Regions from separate parts of the Arthrobacter sp. A2-55 genome, predicted to be linked through region 2. Evidence: predicted binding sites of a transcription regulator. Region 2 holds the regulator's gene; the other holds the start of a gene.
The links. The regulator Rex, encoded in region 2, represses fermentation and respiration genes when NADH is low (regulators of the CRP and FNR family bind a similar motif). The targets are predictions, from matches to a motif close to CTTGTGAANNNNTTCACAAG.

Region 1: the regulator Rex is predicted to act here: its motif matches at 4,781-4,800, upstream of araB (ribulokinase).

Annotation. Positions count from the first base shown of each region.
Region 1 covers NZ_JAJLOZ010000051.1:18,552-27,024, reverse strand. Annotated here, with positions in the region: gene LPN03_RS14060 (aldose 1-epimerase family protein) at 1-816, opposite strand, end outside; gene araA (L-arabinose isomerase) at 777-2,297, opposite strand; gene LPN03_RS14050 (L-ribulose-5-phosphate 4-epimerase) at 2,318-3,037, opposite strand; gene araB (ribulokinase) at 3,034-4,740, opposite strand; gene chvE (multiple monosaccharide ABC transporter substrate-binding protein) at 5,018-6,139, shown strand; gene mmsA (multiple monosaccharide ABC transporter ATP-binding protein) at 6,263-7,783, shown strand; gene mmsB (multiple monosaccharide ABC transporter permease) at 7,780-8,473, shown strand, end outside.
Region 2 covers NZ_JAJLOZ010000002.1:17,497-25,969, forward strand. Annotated here, with positions in the region: gene LPN03_RS00740 (histidine phosphatase family protein) at 109-771, opposite strand; gene LPN03_RS00745 (YceI family protein) at 968-1,525, shown strand; gene LPN03_RS00750 (DUF3824 domain-containing protein) at 1,647-2,396, shown strand; gene LPN03_RS00755 (hypothetical protein) at 2,501-3,250, shown strand; gene LPN03_RS00760 (redox-sensing transcriptional repressor Rex) at 3,276-3,980, opposite strand; gene LPN03_RS00765 (glutaredoxin family protein) at 4,129-4,419, opposite strand; gene LPN03_RS00770 (HAD family hydrolase) at 4,548-5,360, shown strand; gene LPN03_RS00775 (30S ribosomal protein bS22) at 5,417-5,515, opposite strand; gene LPN03_RS00780 (helix-turn-helix domain-containing protein) at 5,628-5,864, opposite strand; gene LPN03_RS00785 (3-deoxy-7-phosphoheptulonate synthase) at 5,987-7,111, opposite strand; gene LPN03_RS00790 (LacI family DNA-binding transcriptional regulator) at 7,559-8,473, shown strand, end outside.

The sequences.
Region 1 (8,473 bases), on a different contig from region 2:
GCCCGGCACACCTTCCGGCTTGTCCGCCGTGTGGAGCTGCAGCCAGGGGCACGAGGCGTCCCACTGCATTCCCACGAACGTCCCGGAGGGGTCGGAAAGGAGCAGCCGGTGCACGCCGTCCGCGTCCAGGCCAAGGCCGGTGAAGGCATGGTCAATTTGCGTGGTTCCGATGACCCGGGGCGTGCGGAAGTCAAAGGCGTGCCCCTCCACCGCCTCCAGGCCCAGCGGCAGCAGGCGGTCCGGCGTCACGGCCAGGAAGTGCGACGCCGGCACGGACAGAGTCCATTCGTCCAGCGGCGCCTCTCCCGCCACCAGGTAGGGGTGGGGGCACACGCCGTAGGGGGCTGCGGCCGTGCCAACGTTGCTGGCGGTCACGGTGCAGTGCAGCCCATTTTCGTCCAGGCGGTAGTCCGCGCGGACCTCCAGGGCGGACGGGTACCCCTTCGACGGTTCCAGGGCACAGCGCAAGGTGAGCCGGTCGTCGTCGTGCGCTTCCAGCTCCCACTCCAGGCCCAGCACCAGCCCGTGGAGGGCCGTCCCGCGGTCGCGCTCGTTGAGGGGGAGGTGGTACACGTCCCCGTCCCAGCGGTAGGCGCCGTCCGCCACCCGGTTTGGCCAGGGCGCGGCAATGATGCCGCGGTAGTCCGGGATGGGCACATCGGCGGAAAACGGCACCACCAAGTCGCGGCCCAGGTGCTGGAGTTCGCACAGGGCGGCACCCCGGGCCACGATGCGGGCCGTGTAATCCCCGGCCTTGATGAGGTAGTCGGGTCCGTTCACAGTCCGCCGGCCAGCTTGTAGTACGCCTGGTTCCATCGGATCTCCTTCTTGAAGTCGCGCAGGGTGGTGCCCTGGTCAATGGTCAGAAGTTCAGTTTGCGCCATTTCGGCGAAGTCCTCAAATGCCTCCACGCCCACCTGCGTGGACAGCACTGTGTGGTGGGCGGCACCGGCCGTCAGCCAGGCGGCGGCGGACGTGGCAAAGTCCGGCTTGGGGGACCAGAGGGCGCGGGCCACGGGCAGCTTGGGCAGCGGCTGCTCCAGCGGGACCACATCCACGGCGTTGGCCACCAGGCGGAAGCGGTCCCGCATGTCGGACAGGGCCACCACCACGCCCGCGCCCGGGTCCGTGTCAAAGACCAGCCGTACGGGGTCCTCACGGCCGCCAATGCCCAGCGGGTGGATCTCCAGGCGGGGCCGGGACGTGGTCAGCGACGGGCAGACTTCAAGCATGTGCGCGCCGAGGATGGTCTCCTGCCCCGGCACCAGGTTGTAGGTGTAGTCCTCCATGAGCGAGGCCCCGCCGGGCAGCCCGGCACCCATGACCTTGGCGGCCCGGACCAGGATGGCCGTCTTCCAGTCGCCCTCTGCGCCAAAGCCGTAGCCGTCCGCCATGAGCCGCTGCACGGCGAGTCCCGGAAGCTGGCGCAGGGCACCCAGGTCCTCGAACGACGTCGTAAAGGCAGCCGAGCCGTTCGCCTCCAGGAAGGAGCGCAGGCCCAGTTCGATCTTCGCCCCGTAGCGCAGGGACTCGTGCCGCTCCCCTCCGCGGCGCAGCTCCGGGGCCACGTCGTAGAGTTCCGCGTATTCGGCCACCAGCGCGTCAACATCCGCCTCGGCGGAGGCGTGGACGGCGTCGGCAAGTTCGTTGACGCTCCAGGTGTTGACGGAAACGCCCAGGCGCAGCTCCGCCTCGGTCTTGTCCCCTTCCGTGACCGCCACGTTGCGCATGTTGTCGCCGAAGCGGGTCAGCTTCAGCCCGCGGACGGCGGCCCAGCCGGCGGCCGCACGCTGCCACACGCCCACCTGGCGCTGCACCTCCGGGTTGGACACGTGTCCCACCACGGTTTTCCGGGGCACGCCCAGGCGGGTCTGGATGTAGCCAAATTCGCGGTCGCCGTGGGCGGCCTGGTTGAGGTTCATGAAGTCAAAGTCAATGTCCTCCCACGGCAGTTCCACATTGGCCTGGGTGTGCAGGTGCAGCAGGGGCTTGCGCAGCGCGTCCAGCCCCTGGATCCACATCTTGGCCGGGGAGAAGGTGTGCATCCACGCTGTCACGCCAATCACGTGGTCCGCGGCGTTCGCCTCAAGGGCGGTGCGGCGGATCGCGTCGGAGTCCGTCAGGACCGGCTTCCAAACCAGCTTCACGGGGGCGCCGGAGGCATTGAGCGCATCGGAAATTTCGCGGGACTGCGCGGCCACCTGGGCCAGCACCTCCTCCCCGTACAGGTGCTGGCTGCCGGTCAAAAACCATACTTCGTACTGCTGAAGGGACACTGCGGCGGGATTGATCGTCATGATTTCCTCCAAATTAGGGGTTATTGGCCGTAAACGTTCTGGTAGCGGTGGTGCAGGGAGGCAATCAGCGCCGGGTCAAGGGGCAGCGGCTGGCCCAGCTGGCGCGAAACATGGACAGTCTTGGCCACCTCCTCGCACATGACGGCGGCCTTGACCGCCGCGCGCGCATCCCGCCCGATGGTGAACGGCCCGTGGCTCTTCATGAGCACGGCCGGCGACTTCGAGGACTGCAGGGTCTCCACAATGCCGCGCCCAATGGAGTCGTCCCCGATCAGCGCGAAGGGCCCCACGGGAATGTCACCGCCAAATTCGTCGCCCATCATGGTCAGCACGCACGGGATCGCCTCCCCGCGCGCCGCCCACGCCGTGGCATAGGTGGAGTGCGTGTGCACCACCCCGCCCACCTCCGGCATGTGGCGGTAGACGTAGGCGTGCGCTGCTGTGTCCGACGACGGTGCAAGGGCTGGGTTGCCCCAGTCGCCTGCCGCCGGGGCGCCGTCAAGGTCGGTGACCACCATGGATTCCGGCGTCAGCTCCGCGTAGGCCAGGCCTGACGGCTTGATGACCATCAGCTCCTCCCCCGGGACGCGGGCCGAAACATTGCCGGCCGTCCACACCACCAGGGCGTACCTGGTCAGCTCGGCGTGCAGGGCGCACACCTCGGCGCGGACGGCGGCCACCTTCTCCGCCACGGTCGGGGTGGGGGCCGGGGGTGTTTGGCCCGTCACTGCGGCACTCATGCCGGAACCTCCCCGGCAGCCCTGCGCGCAATGGCCTTGAGCCGGTGCATGACCCCATTGGCTCCCCGGCCAAAGTAGTCGTGGAGGGCGGTGTACTCGGCAAAGAGCTCGTTGTAGGCAGCCACGTTCCCCGCGATGGGCAGGTAAATGTCCGCCGGAGCGGCACCCATGGCGCCGGAGGCCGCCCGGACGTCGGGATAGGCGCCGGCCGCAACGGCGGCGTGGATGGCCGATCCCAGCGCCGGGGCCTGCGTGGAGCCGATGGTGCGCACGGGCAGGCCAGTCACGTCCGCGTAAATCTGCATCAGGAGCCGGTTGCGGGGCAGCCCGCCGGCGGCCGTGAATTCATTCACGGGCACACCCGAGGCCTTGAAGGCCTCGATGATGGTGCGGGTGCCAAAGGCCGTGGCTTCGAGCAGGGCGCGGTAGCTGTCTTCGGGCTTGGTGGCCAGGGTCTGCCCCACCACCACCCCGGACAGTTCGTGGTCCACCAGCACGGAGCGGTTTCCGCTGTGCCAGTCCAGGGCGATGAGCCCGTGCTGGCCTATTTTCTGTGCGGCAGCCAGCTCCGTCAGGTGTTCGTGCACGCTGAGGCCGCGCGCCGCGGCGTCGTGGTGGTACTGCGGGGGAACACCGTTCTTCACGAACCAGCCGAAAATGTCGCCCACGCCGGACTGGCCGGCCTCGTAGCCCCACAGCCCGTCGATGATGCCGCCGTCCACGGCACCGCACATGCCCGGGACCTCACGAAGTTCGGTGCCGTTCATGACGTGGCAGGTGGACGTGCCCATGATGGCCGTCATGGCGCCGGGGGCCACGGCGCGGGCGGCCGGGGCGGTGACATGCGCATCCACGTTGCCCACGGCCACGGCGATGCCTTCCGGGAGCCCTGTCCATGCCGCCGCCTCGGCGGTCAATGTGCCGGCGGAGTCCCCCAGCCGGCCGATCGAGTGTTCCACCTTGTCTGCGACGAAGCCGGAGAAGGCGGGATTGAGTGCGGCCAGGAAGTCCTCGGAAGGATAGGCGCCATCCTGGTAAATGCCCTTGTAGCCGGCGGTGCACGCGTTGCGGACATAGGAACCGGTCAGCTGCCACACAATCCAGTCCGCAGCCTCAACCCAGTGGTCCATGGCCGCGTAGACTTCGGGGTCCTCCTCCAGCAGCTGCAGGCCCTTGGCGAACTCCCATTCTGAGGAGATCAGCCCGCCATAGCGGGGCAGCCAGGACTCGCCGCGCTGGGCAGCCAGCGTGTTGATCCGTTCCGCCTGGGGCTGCGCTGCGTGGTGGCGCCACAGTTTCACATAGGCGTGAGGACGGTCTGCCAGGCCCGGAACCTCGTTCAGGGGGGTGCCGTCCGCCAGCGTGGGGACCATGGTGCAGGCCGTGAAGTCGGTGCCAAGCCCGACGACGGCTGCCGGGTCGATTCCCGCGTCGCGGATGGCGGCGGGGACTGCATGTTGGAGCACCAGGCGGTAGTCGTTGGGCACTTGCAGCGCCCAGTCCAGGCCCAGCGGAACGCCGCATGGGAGAGCCTCCGCCAGGACGGCATGCGGGTAGTCAAACGTCCCGCTGCCCAGTTCCGCGCCGTCCCTCACCCGGACCACCACGGCCCGTCCGGACAGGGTGCCGTAGTCAACGCCGACCACGTAAGTGTCCGTGCCCTCCCGTTGGGGCAGCACCGGCGGCGGTGGGATTTCAGTCATGGAGGCCTCTCGGAAACAGGATGGTGTGGTTTCAGTCTCAATTGTGAACGCTAACAATTGACAATGTCAACAACCCCTAAAACCCTGCGGAGCCCAGCATGCCGCCGCATCCCGGGCTTGACACGACCCATGTGAGGCGGCTTACACTTTACCCCACGTGTTAGCGCTAACAATCTATTGGCGCTGCTGGCACGACAATTACTTGGAATCCATGCCAGGGGCCGCCACCTTCGCCGGCCCCTGGTGTTGACGCCCTCGGGACACAAAGGAACAAACCATGAGATTCAAAAGTTTGATCGTTGGGGCCGTAGCCCTGGGCCTTGCTTTGGGGACGGCAGGTTGCGGCACCCGGGGCGGTGAAGCCGCCGCCGGCTCCGGCGCCGCCAATTCCAGCGGGGCCCTGATCGGCATCGCCATGCCCACCAAAACCTCGGAACGGTGGATCAAGGACGGCGACGCCATCAAGGCGTCGCTGGAAAAGCTGGGCTACAAAACAGACCTCGAGTATGCCGATGACAAGATCCCCCAGCAGGTCCAGCAGGTCAGCAACATGATCACCAAGGGTGCGAAAGTGTTGATCATTGCCTCGATTGACGGTACGGCACTGAGCGACCAGCTGGACAACGCAGCCAAGGCCGGCATCAAAGTCATTGCCTACGACCGCCTCATCAACGGCAACAAGAACGTTGACTACTACACCACCTTTGACAATGAAAAGGTGGGCGTGGAGCAGGCCACGTCGCTGCTGACCGGGCTGGGCATCCTCGACGATGCAGGCAAGGAAACCGGGAAGAAGGGCCCGTTCAACATTGAGCTCTTTGCCGGCAGCCCCGACGACAACAACGCCACCTTCTTCTACAACGGCGCCATGAAGACCCTGAAGAAGTACCTCGACAACGGCACCCTGGTGGTCAAGAGCGGCCAGACCGGATTCACCCAGATCGCCACGCTCCGCTGGGACCCGGCCACGGCCCAGAAGCGCATGCAAAACCTCATTGCCAGCACCTACTCTTCCGGCACGAAGGTGGACGGCATCCTGTCCCCGTATGACGGCCTGTCCATCGGCATCATCTCCGCCCTGCAGGCCTCCGGCTACGCCTCCAACGCACTGCCCATCATCACCGGACAGGACGCCGAGGCCGCTTCGGTGAAGTCCATCATCGCCGGCCAGCAGTACTCGACGATTTACAAGGACACCCGCAAGCTGGGCGACCAGGCCGTGACCATGGCCGACGACCTGCTCAAGGGCAAAACCCCCGAGGTCAACGACACCACCAGCTACAACAACAAGGTCAAGGTGGTCCCGACCTTCCTGCTCCAGCCGGTGGTGGTCACCAAGGCGAACTACACAAAGGAACTGGTTGACAGCGGCTACTATACGGCCGACCAGCTGAAGTAGCCCGGCGCAGCGCCACCATGCGCCGTGCCGCGGCCACACCGGCCGCGGCACGGCGCCGGCAACCGAACCACTTGTTACACCACTGCAAAACAAAGGACGACTGTGACATCCACCATCCTTTCCATGCGTGCCATCACCAAGACATTCCCCGGAGTCAAGGCCCTGCAGGAAGTGTCCCTGGAGGTGGAGCGCGGCCAGGTCCACGCCATCTGCGGTGAAAACGGCGCTGGAAAATCCACCCTCATGAAGGTGCTGTCAGGCGTTTACGCCGCCGGCAGCTACGACGGCGAAATCCACTTTGAGGACAAGCTGTGCGAGTTCAAGGACATCAAGTCCTCCGAGGCGGCCGGGATCGTCATCATCCACCAGGAACTGGCGCTGAGCCCGTTCCTGTCCATCGCGGAAAACATCTTCCTAGGCAACGAGCTCTCCACCCGCGGCTTCGTGGACTGGAACAAGACCAACCTGGAAGCGTCGAAGCTGCTGGCGCGCGTGGGGCTGAACGACCACCCCACCACCAGGGTTGCCGACCTTGGCGTGGGCAAGCAGCAATTGGTGGAGATCGCCAAGGCGCTGTCCAAGCAGGTCAAGCTGCTGATCCTTGACGAGCCGACGGCGGCCCTGAACGACGGCGACTCCGCCAACCTGCTCAAGCTGATCAAGCACCTCCAGGGCCAGGGCATAACCGCCATCATGATCAGCCACAAACTCAACGAGATCAAAGCCGTGGCGGACAAGGTGACCATCATCCGCGACGGCCGCACCATCGAAACCCTTGACATGCACGCGGATGAAATCACGGAAGAACGCATCATCAAGGGGATGGTGGGCCGGGAGCTGAACAACCGCTACCCGGAGCACACCCCCCGCCTTGGCGCCGAGCTGCTGCGCGTGGAGGACTGGTCGGTTTACCACCCCGTCGACCAGACCCGCCAGGTGGTCAAGAACGTCAGCTTCAACGTCCACGCCGGTGAAATCGTCGGCATTGCCGGCCTGATGGGGGCCGGGCGGACCGAACTGGCCATGAGCGTCTTCGGGCACGCCTACGGAACGCGAATCAGCGGCCGCGTGTACAAGGAAGGCGTAGAGATCCAGACCAACACAGTCTCCGCCGCCATCAAGCACGGCATCGCCTACGCCACCGAGGACCGAAAGCACTACGGGCTGAACCTGCTCGACAACATCATGCGCAACGTTTCCGGCGCGGCCCTGGCCAAACTGTCGCGCTGGGGCTGGGTGGACAGCAACAAGGAGCGCCTGGTGGCGGACGGCTACCGGAAAAGCATGAACATCAAGGCGCCCAACGTTGCCTCCATCACCGGAAAGCTCTCCGGCGGAAACCAGCAAAAAGTGGTCCTGTCCAAGTGGATGTTCGCCAACCCCGACGTCCTGATCCTTGACGAACCGACCCGCGGAATTGACGTTGGCGCCAAGTACGAGATTTACACCATCATCAACAAACTCGCCGACGAAGGCAAAGGCATCGTCGTCATCTCCTCAGAACTGCCCGAACTGCTGGGCATCTGCGACCGGATCTACACCCTGGCGGAGGGCCAAATCACGGCCAACGTTCCCCGGGAAGAGGCCACGGCAGAACACCTCATGCAGTTCATGACCCAAGCAAAGGACCAGGACGCACGATGACCGCAGTTAGTTCCGCCCTGCATTACCTGACCGGCCAGCTCCGCCAGATCGGGCTCTTCATTGCCCTGATTGTGATCATCATCTTCTTCCAGATCACCACCAACGGCATCACGCTGGCCCCCATCAACGTTTCCAACCTCATTGTCCAAAACAGCTACATCCTGATCCTGGCCGTGGGCATGGTGATGGTCATCATCGCCGGACACATCGACCTCTCCGTAGGTTCCGTCGTCGCCTTTGTCGGCGCCATGTCCGGCGTCATGATCACCCAATGGCACATGCCCTGGTGGCTTGCCATCGTCGCCTGCCTGGTGCTGGGCGCCGTGGTGGGCATGTGGCAGGGCTTCTGGATCGCCTACTTCGGCATCCCGTCCTTCATCGTCACCCTGGCCGGCATGCTCACCTTCCGTGGCCTGACCCAGATCGCTCTGCAAAACCAGCAGATTTCCCCGTTCCCGGACGAATTCAGGGCACTGGGCAGCGGCTTTCTGCCCGATCTGGGCGGCGGCACGTCCTTGCTGGAGCCGCTCACGGTCATCCTGGGCGTCCTGGCCACGGCGGGAATGATCCTCTCCGACATGAAGCAGCGCGCCTCACGCAAGAAGCACGGACTTGAAGACGAGCCGCTCCCCTGGTTTGTCCTGAAAATGGTGTTTACCGCGGGGCTGATCCTGCTCATCACCTTCCTGC
Region 2 (8,473 bases):
AGTCTTTCGTTTTTTTGGTTTCCGGAAGGCGCGTCACCCCGGATTTTTGCGCTTGGAACTTCTACAGTACGTCGAAAATGGTCTTTTTGCCTACCCGAAGCCGGACATTCAGGCTCCCGGGGTGGTGGCGGCGCCGGGCAAAAGGGCCGCCGCCGGTTCGCTGTAGCTCACGCCCACCACGTCGTCGCCGTCGAACGTCAGGGACGTCAGGGAGGCCAGGGTGCATTCACGGTTGCGGGGATCGTGCCAGAGCCGGCGCCCCTCCGCGCTGCGCCGCGTGGCCCAGATCGGCAGCTGGTGGCTGACCATGATGGCCTGCGCGCCGTCCCCTCCCAATTCAAAGGCACGACGGCGGGCATCCCGTGCCGCTGCCAGCATGCGTTCCGCCTGGGCCTGGTAAGGCTCGCCCCAGGAGGGGCGCAGTGGGTTGACGAAGTAGCGCCAGTGCTTGGGCTTGAGCAGCTCGCCCTTGCTGACCTTCATGCCCTCAAAGTGGTTCCTGGCCTCAATGATGCGCGGATCGGTGACAATGTCCAGCCCCAGTGCGGAGGCCGTGGGCTGTGCCGTCTCCTGGGCCCGGGTCAGGGGCGAGGCCACCAGGTAGACGGGGGCGTTGCCGGCGTCGGCCTGGTCCTTGAAGTGCCCGGCCACCAGCTCGGCCATGGCATGGCCGCGCTCGGACAGGTGGAAATTCGGCAACCGGCCGTAGAGCACGCCGTCGGGGTTAAATACCTCACCATGGCGCAGAAGATGAACAGTGACTCGGGGCATGTGTCCAAGTTTCTCAAAGTTACGCAACAAGGGGTTAATCAGGGAATTCACAGGCTGCGCGGGCAAGCTGGAAAAAAGTTTGGGAAAAAGTTCCCGGGCCGGGAATATTAGATGCAAACGCATGCTTATACAGCGTGAAGGCATCCCGATCGGGAACCTGACAAGCTGCACACAAACCCTCTTCAAGGAGCAACACATGACTGCAACCACCGTTGAAACCGTAGGCCTGAGCCAGGGGACCTGGAACTTTGACCCGGCCCACAGCGAAGTTGGCTTTTCCGTCCGCCACGCCGGCATCTCGAAGGTCCGCGGCAAGTTCACCGACGTCGCCGCCACGCTGGAACTCGGCCCCACGCTGGGCGACGCTGCCGTGACCGCCACCATCCAGGCCGCCAGCTTCAGCTCTGGCGATGACAACCGCGACGGACACGTGCGCAGCGCCGACTTCTTCGACGTGGAAGCCCACCCCACGCTTGCCTTCACCTCCACCAGCGTCTCCGGTGACGAAGGCGACTTTGAGCTGACGGGCGAGCTGACCATCCGCGGCATCTCCAAGACCGTGACGTTCTCCGGTGAATTCAACGGCGTTGCCGTGGACCCGTTCGGTGCCACCCGGGCAGGCTTCGAGGCCAAGACCGTCATCAGCCGCAAGGAGTTCGGCCTGACCTGGAATGCAGCCCTGGAAGCCGGCGGCGTGCTGGTCTCCGACAAGGTCACCATCACCCTTGACGTGGCTTTCGTCAAGGCTGCCTGAGCCCCTTTTGCACCATTAATGTGCCGGTCCGCCCCACGGGGCAGGCCGGCACATTTCATTTTGTCTGCCGTTCTCCTGAACACGCTATGCAAGGTACCTGCACCGGGCTAGTGTGTCTGCTATGAGCACCCCTAATGAGTATCCAGGTCCCGAGCAATCCGGCTCGCAACCGCCCGTTGGCGGTTCCGGTTCACAGCCTGAAAATGCTCCACAAACCCCCAATCCCGGCTACCAGGCGCCGCCTCCCGGCTACCAGCAGCCGGGTTACCAGCAGCCGGGCTACCAGGCCCCTCCGCCCGGTTACCAGCAGCAGCCCTACCAACAGCAGGCGCCGTACCAGCAGCAGCCGCAAAAGCCGGCTGGCGACACGTCCTTCCAAATGCCCGCCGACTGGCCCAAGGACATGAAGGGTGTCATGCCGGCCAACGGCTTCGCCGGACTGTTCAGCACCGGGCAGCTGCCTCAGTTGCTGAAGGTCTCGTACATCATCTGGCTGGTCACGGCCGGGATCTGGCTGCTGTTCACTGTCCTCGGGCTCATTTTCTCCCTCATTGCCCTCGGCGCACAGGACAACAGCCTTTTTGGCATCACGATTCCCGGCTCCGGGGCGGCCATGCGCGCCGGCGGGGTCAAGGGAATCATCGTCTCCATCATTGCGCTGGTCCTCATCGCCGCGGTGCTGGTCTGCATCATGAAGCTCAAGGAAGGAATGCAGTGGGCCCGCATGGCCCTGTCCGTGATTGCCGTGCTGAGCATCGTCCTGGCATTCCTGGGCGGCGGATCCGGCCTGCTCGGCATTGTCGCCACGGTGTTGATGTGGCTGCCGGAATCCTCCGTGTGGCTCAACGCCAGGGCGCGCGGCACCGCCTGAATTGCCTTGGAGGTAGTTCCCAAGCAAGAGGTCGCGTAGGGTTAAAACATACCCGGCGCGGCCTCTTCGCCTGCCGCCGGCAGCCACTGAAAAGGACCCCTCCCATGACCACTCCTGACGAACAGCCTCAAGAGCGGCCCACCCCCGGTCCCGGCCACTACGGCGAGATTGCCCCGGGCGTCCCCCGGTACGGCCAGTACGCCCCCGCCGGGTGGCAGCCGCCGCAGCCTACAGATCCGGCCGCTCCCCCGCACGACGCCGGCACCTCCTCCGCGCTGCCGCCCGCCTCCGCGTACCCCGGCTACCAGGGTTCCCCGCAGGGCACCGGCTACCAGAACACCGATTTCACGCACCGCGGCTCCGGCCCCCTGCCCACGGGATCCCACTATGCACCGCCCCGCCGCGTGGTCCTGGCCAGCCGGCTGATCATGGCTGCCGGTGCACTCCAGGCGCTGGCCCTTGTGTTGTGGTTGGTGGCCATGGGCCTGCCGTCGGGACAGGACATGATCCGCAGCGTGGTGGAGCAGTCGCTGGCCAGCAACCCGCAGGCCGCCGCCGGCATCCCCGCACAAACCCTGATCAATGTTGTTGCCGCCATGCTGGCCGTGTTCCAGGCCGTTGCGGTGGGGTTCTACTTTTGGATGGCCTGGGCCGTTCGCAAGGGCAGGCGTTGGGCACGCACCCTGTCCCTGGTCCTGGCCGCGCTCTCCGTCGTGATGGTGCCCGAGGGTGTGGCGTATTCGTACTACTCCATCGCGCGCATCCTGCTGGGGATAGTCGCCGTCGTCATTTTGTTCCGCCCGCCGGCCAGGGACTATTTTGCCAAGGGGCCCCAGCGCGGCAGCGGGGCCTGAGCCGGCCGGTCCAGCCAAAAGGACCTCAAGCGCTTGGCCGGTCCTCTTCCAGCCCGGGCACCTGCAGGCGCTGGGCGTGGTAGGCCAGGATCTGCAGTTCGGTGGCCATATCCACCTTGCGCAGGTTGACAAAATCAGGCACGGACAGCGCCACGGGGGCAAAGCTGAGTATGCTGTGGACGCCTGCTGTCACCACGCGGTCGCACACTGACTGTGCCACGCCGGCCGGCAGCGCCAGCACCACCATGTTGGCGCGGGTTTTTTCCAGCACCGGCTCCAGCTCCGCGACGTCGCTGACGCGCAGCCAGCCGATCTCATTGCCAATCACCATTTGGTCGGCATCCAGCAGTGCCACCACGTCAAAGCCGCGCGTTTCAAAGCCCGCGTACCGGGCCAGTGCCCGGCCCAGGTTTCCGGCGCCGACGATGGCCACGCGCCATTCATGCGTCAGGCCGAGGGCCTGGGCGATCTTCCGGCTGAGGTTGGCCACCTCGTAGCCCACGCCGCGGGTGCCGTAGGAGCCCAGGTAGGAGAGGTCCTTGCGGACATTGGCGGAGCCGACGCCGGCGGACTCGGCCAGGGATTCGGAGGAGACCTGGTCCACGCCTTCGGCAAGCAGGCCGTTGAGGGTGCGCAGGTACAGGGTCAGCCGTGACACCGTGGCGGGCGGCAGCTGGCGGGCCGGTTCGGCCGCCGGCTGGTCCGGAATCTGCACTGGTGTCACGGTCATGCTCCAAGTTCTGTTGCAATGGCCGCCCCTGGACGGGAGGACTCGTGTCGCCTTGATCCACGGAACAGCCTCCATCCACTGTATGACGTGGCCGGTGCTTCGCCAAAGCCGCCCAGCCCCGGGGCCAGGTGCTACGCCCCGGCTGGTGCTACGCCCCGGCTCCGCCCATGGCGCGGCGCAGGACCGAGCGCAGGCGCACGGGGTCGATCTGCCAAAAGTCCCGCGGGACGCCGTCGACCAGCACCACCGGCACTTCCTCCCCGTAGCGGGCGGTGAGGGCGGGGTCGCCGTCGATGGTGGTTTCCTGCCACGGGAGGCCGACGTCGTCCGCCACGGCGGCGACCACCTCCCGGGCCGCGGTGCACAGGTGGCAACCTTCGCGGGTCAGCAGTTCAAGCCGGGGTGCCGGGGCCGGTGCGCCTTCGGGTACGGGATTCATGGTCCAACCGTACGCAGGGTGGCGGCGGGGTTCCACTTGCGGAGTCCGGAACGAGAATTCCCCCACTGTTAACCGCGGGCCGTGCGGCGGGGCGGGCAGGTGCTGGCAGGATTGACTAGACTCGTTCCATGCCCGACGTGACTACCGACAGTGCCGAGGCCGCCTCGACAACTGTGCAACGCCAGGGCGAGGCCGCATTCTTCGACGTGGACAACACCATGATGAAGGGCGCCAGCCTGTTCCATGTGGCCCGGAAGATGTACCAGAAAAAGGCATTCACGCTCCGGGACGCCGCGGGCTTCGCGTGGAAGCAGGCCAAGTTCATCCTGCGCGGGGAAAACATGAACGACGTCCACTCCGTGCAGGACTCGGCCCAAAAGCTGGCAGCCGGCATCAGCGCCGAGTTTGTCCAGCAGCTGGGCGAGGAAGTCTACGACGAGATGATCGTCTCGAAGATCTGGCCCGGCACCAAGGCGCTGGCCCAGGAGCACCTCAAAAAGGGCCGGCAGGTCTGGCTGGTGACGGCAACGCCCGTGGAGGTGGCCGGCGTCATTGCCGCACGGCTCAAGCTGACCGGGGCGCTCGGCACGGTGGCTGAAATCCAGGACGGCGTGTACACCGGCAGGCTGGTGGGGGAGGTTCTGCACGGGGCCGCCAAGGGCCGCGCGGTGCGGGATTTGGCGCTGGCGCAGGGCCTGGACCTTTCGCGCTGCTGGGCATACAGCGACTCCTACAACGACATCCCGTTGCTGACGGCCGTGGGGAATCCGGTGGCGATCAACCCTGACGCCCGGCTCCGCCGTCATGCGCGTGACCACAACTGGCCCATTTACGACTACCGTTCCGGGCGCCGCGCGGCCACCATGGGCCTGCAGGCGGCCACGGGCGCCGGCATTGTGTATGGCCTGTGGAAGGGCATTGCGTCCATGCGGCGCAAGTAGCACCAACAAAAACGCCCGTCCACCTTGGGTGAACGGGCGCTTGCTGCAAAGAAGATCTACTTCTTGTTGCGGCGCTGGTGACGAGTCTTGCGAAGCAGCTTGCGGTGCTTCTTCTTCGCCATCCGCTTGCGGCGCTTCTTAATAACTGAACCCATGGAAGTCCTCACAAACTACATAGTTGGCCCCGATTGGGGCCAGAAACGATTAGGTTGACCGATCGCAGGAATCGGTCAAAGCCGAAAATGGATCTTTCCTAGGGTACCGCCTCTAGCCGGTATGCGCCGAACCGGGGTTCCCTTCGGACTCCGCCCTGTCCGCCACGGTCGACTTCAGGATTGCCTCCACGGCATTCTGCGGCACGCGGTAGCTCCTGCCAAAGCGGACGGCGGGAAGTTCACCGGCATGGACCATGCGGTAGACGGTCATCTTGGAGACGCGCATCAGCTCCGCCACTTCCTGAACCGTCAGGAAGTTCACGTTGGAGAAATTTTGCCCCTGCGCCATAGCCTCTTGGTTTCCATTTCACTGTCCGGTGCCGCCGGCGGCACCCGCCACCCCATGCGCTAACTCTAAGGGCAGATGGGGCCAAAGTGGTAGTTGTGGTTGGGATATTTTCCCCGGCCGGCTCAGGCCGCGTCCTGCGCGCCGCGGAGGCGGCGGGTGCGGGAGCTGCGGGCCAAGTTTGCCAGGACATCGGCCGTGACATCCCACTCCATGCAAGCGTCCGTCACGCTCTGCCCGTACGTCAGGGAGGCGGTGCCGGCGGCCACCTGGTCCACGTCCAGATTTTGCGCCCCGCCCACCAGGAAGCTCTCCAGCATGATGCCGGCAATGGCGTTGGAGGAGGCGCCGCCGGCCTCCAGCTGGGCGCCGATGGCCAGCGCCACCTCGGCCTGGCGGTGGTGGCTCTTGCCGGAGTTGGCGTGGCTGGCGTCGACGATCAGGCGCGGGTTGATGCCGGCGTCCGCGGCGGCGTTGGAGGCGGTTTCGACGTCGGCGGCGGAGTAGTTGGGGCCCTTCCGCCCGCCGCGGAGGATGATGTGGGTGTCCTGGTTGCCGGCCGTGCTGACCAGTGACGCCCGGCCGCCGCCGTCAATGCCGAGGAACGACTGCGGTGCGCTGGCCGCCTGGCACGCGTCGAGCGCCACCTGGAGGCCGCCGTCGGTCCCGTTCTTGAAGCCGACGGGCATGGACAGCCCAGACGTGAGCTGGCGGTGGATCTGGCTCTCGGTGGTGCGGGCACCGATGGCGCCCCAGGAGATCAGGTCCGCCGTGTACTGGGGGCTGATGGGCTCGAGGAATTCAGTGCCGGTGGGCAGCCCCAGGGCGGCAACGTCGAGCAGGAACTTGCGCGCCAGGCCCAGCCCGGTTGCCACGTCGTGGCTGCCGTCCAGCAGCGGATCGTTGATCAGGCCCTTCCAGCCAACGGTGGTCCGCGGCTTTTCGAAGTAGGCCCGCATGACAATCAGCAGGTCCTCTTCGTGCTCCTTCGCGGTCGCGGCCAGGCGGCGGGCGTAGTCCAGGCCGGCCGCGGGGTCGTGGATGGAGCAGGGGCCCACGATCACCAGGAGCCTGTCATCGACACCGTCCATGACGGCCCTGACCTGGTCGCGGCCGCGTTCGACGGCGGTCCCGGCCACTGCGTCCAGCGGCAGCGCCGCTTCCAGTTCGGCAGGAGACGGGAGCGCGGTGAAGTGGCTGACGCGCAGGTTTGCGGTGGTGGATTTGGCTGCTGTTGCTGTGATGCTCACGGGGCGGGTCCTTTGTGCTGGCGGCAGCGGGCCCCTTTTCAGAAACCCGCCTGGAAATGGCGAAGGACAGAGAAAAATTTCTCTGTCCTGTTGGCTCTGAAGGAAAGTTGGATGCGTGTCAGTTAGACGCGGGCCCCTCCAGAGCCAACGAAAAATACGCATACCAACGCTTTGTCATGGCAATACTGTAAACCGCGCCCAGCCCCGGCGACAAATCGCCGTGGCGGCGCCTGCGTCACATTGCGGACGCAGGCACCGCCACGGCGAACCGTGCTACTTCAGCCGCGGGTCCGTGTTCCTTGCGGGAGAGATATTTTGGGGAATGATTGAGAAAGCGTTTTCTCAATCCGTTATATGCTTTGTATCAACACTCTGGGCACGGAGTCAAGGAGCGCCCCTTTTCAACGGGGCTCCCTGTCCCGGCGCCCTCAATCCCAAGGAGACCCATTGGCCAAGCGAGTACGGACCACCCGCACAGGCATCTCCGATGTTGCGGCCAGGGCGGGGGTTTCCCTCGCCACGGTTTCCCGGGTCATGAATGGCAACCAGACCGTGGACGCCCAGATTGCCGAGCGCGTGAGGATCGCAGCCAGCGAGCTGAAGTACCAGCCGAACCCCACGGGGCGCAACCTGGCGCGCGGCAAGACGGACACCATTGGCGTGGTGGTGCCGGACCTGGGCAACCCCACCTTCCAGGGCGTGCTGCGCGGTGTCAGCCGGGCTGCGGCACAGGACGGCTATCGCGTGCTGATCGCGGACTCCTCCGAAGTCTCCAGCGAGGAAGCCATCCTCGCCGGGGAGGCACGACGGCGGTGTGACGGCGTGGTGCTGTGCGCGCCTCGCATGGGCGCTGCCGAATTGGAGGAGCTGGCACCGTCGCTGCACCCGCTGGTGCTGGTCAACCGGGCCACCAACGCCACGGGCAGCCCCAGCGTGATTGTGGACTACGGCCGGGGCATCCAGGACCTGGCTGCCCACCTGGTGGGGCTGGGGCACACTCGGCTCGCCTACGTTGCGGGACCAGCCAGCAGTTCCTCCCACCGCCTCCGCCTGGCCGGGCTGGATGCATTCAAGGCCTCACACAGCGGCATTGAAGTGCAGGTTTTCTCCAACGGCTCAACGTTTGAAGACGGGCACAGTTCTGCCGGCGACGTGCTGGCCTCCGGGGCCACGGGCATCATGGCGTTCAACGACCTCACGGCCATGGGCCTGCTCAGCGCCATGAATGAACGCGGCATCAGGGTGCCGGAGGACCTGTCCGTCACCGGCTTCGATGACATCCCCTTTGCCCGCTACACCACCCCGCCGCTTACCACGGCAACCGTGCCCATCCAGGATGTTGGCGAGCAGGCCTGGGCGCAG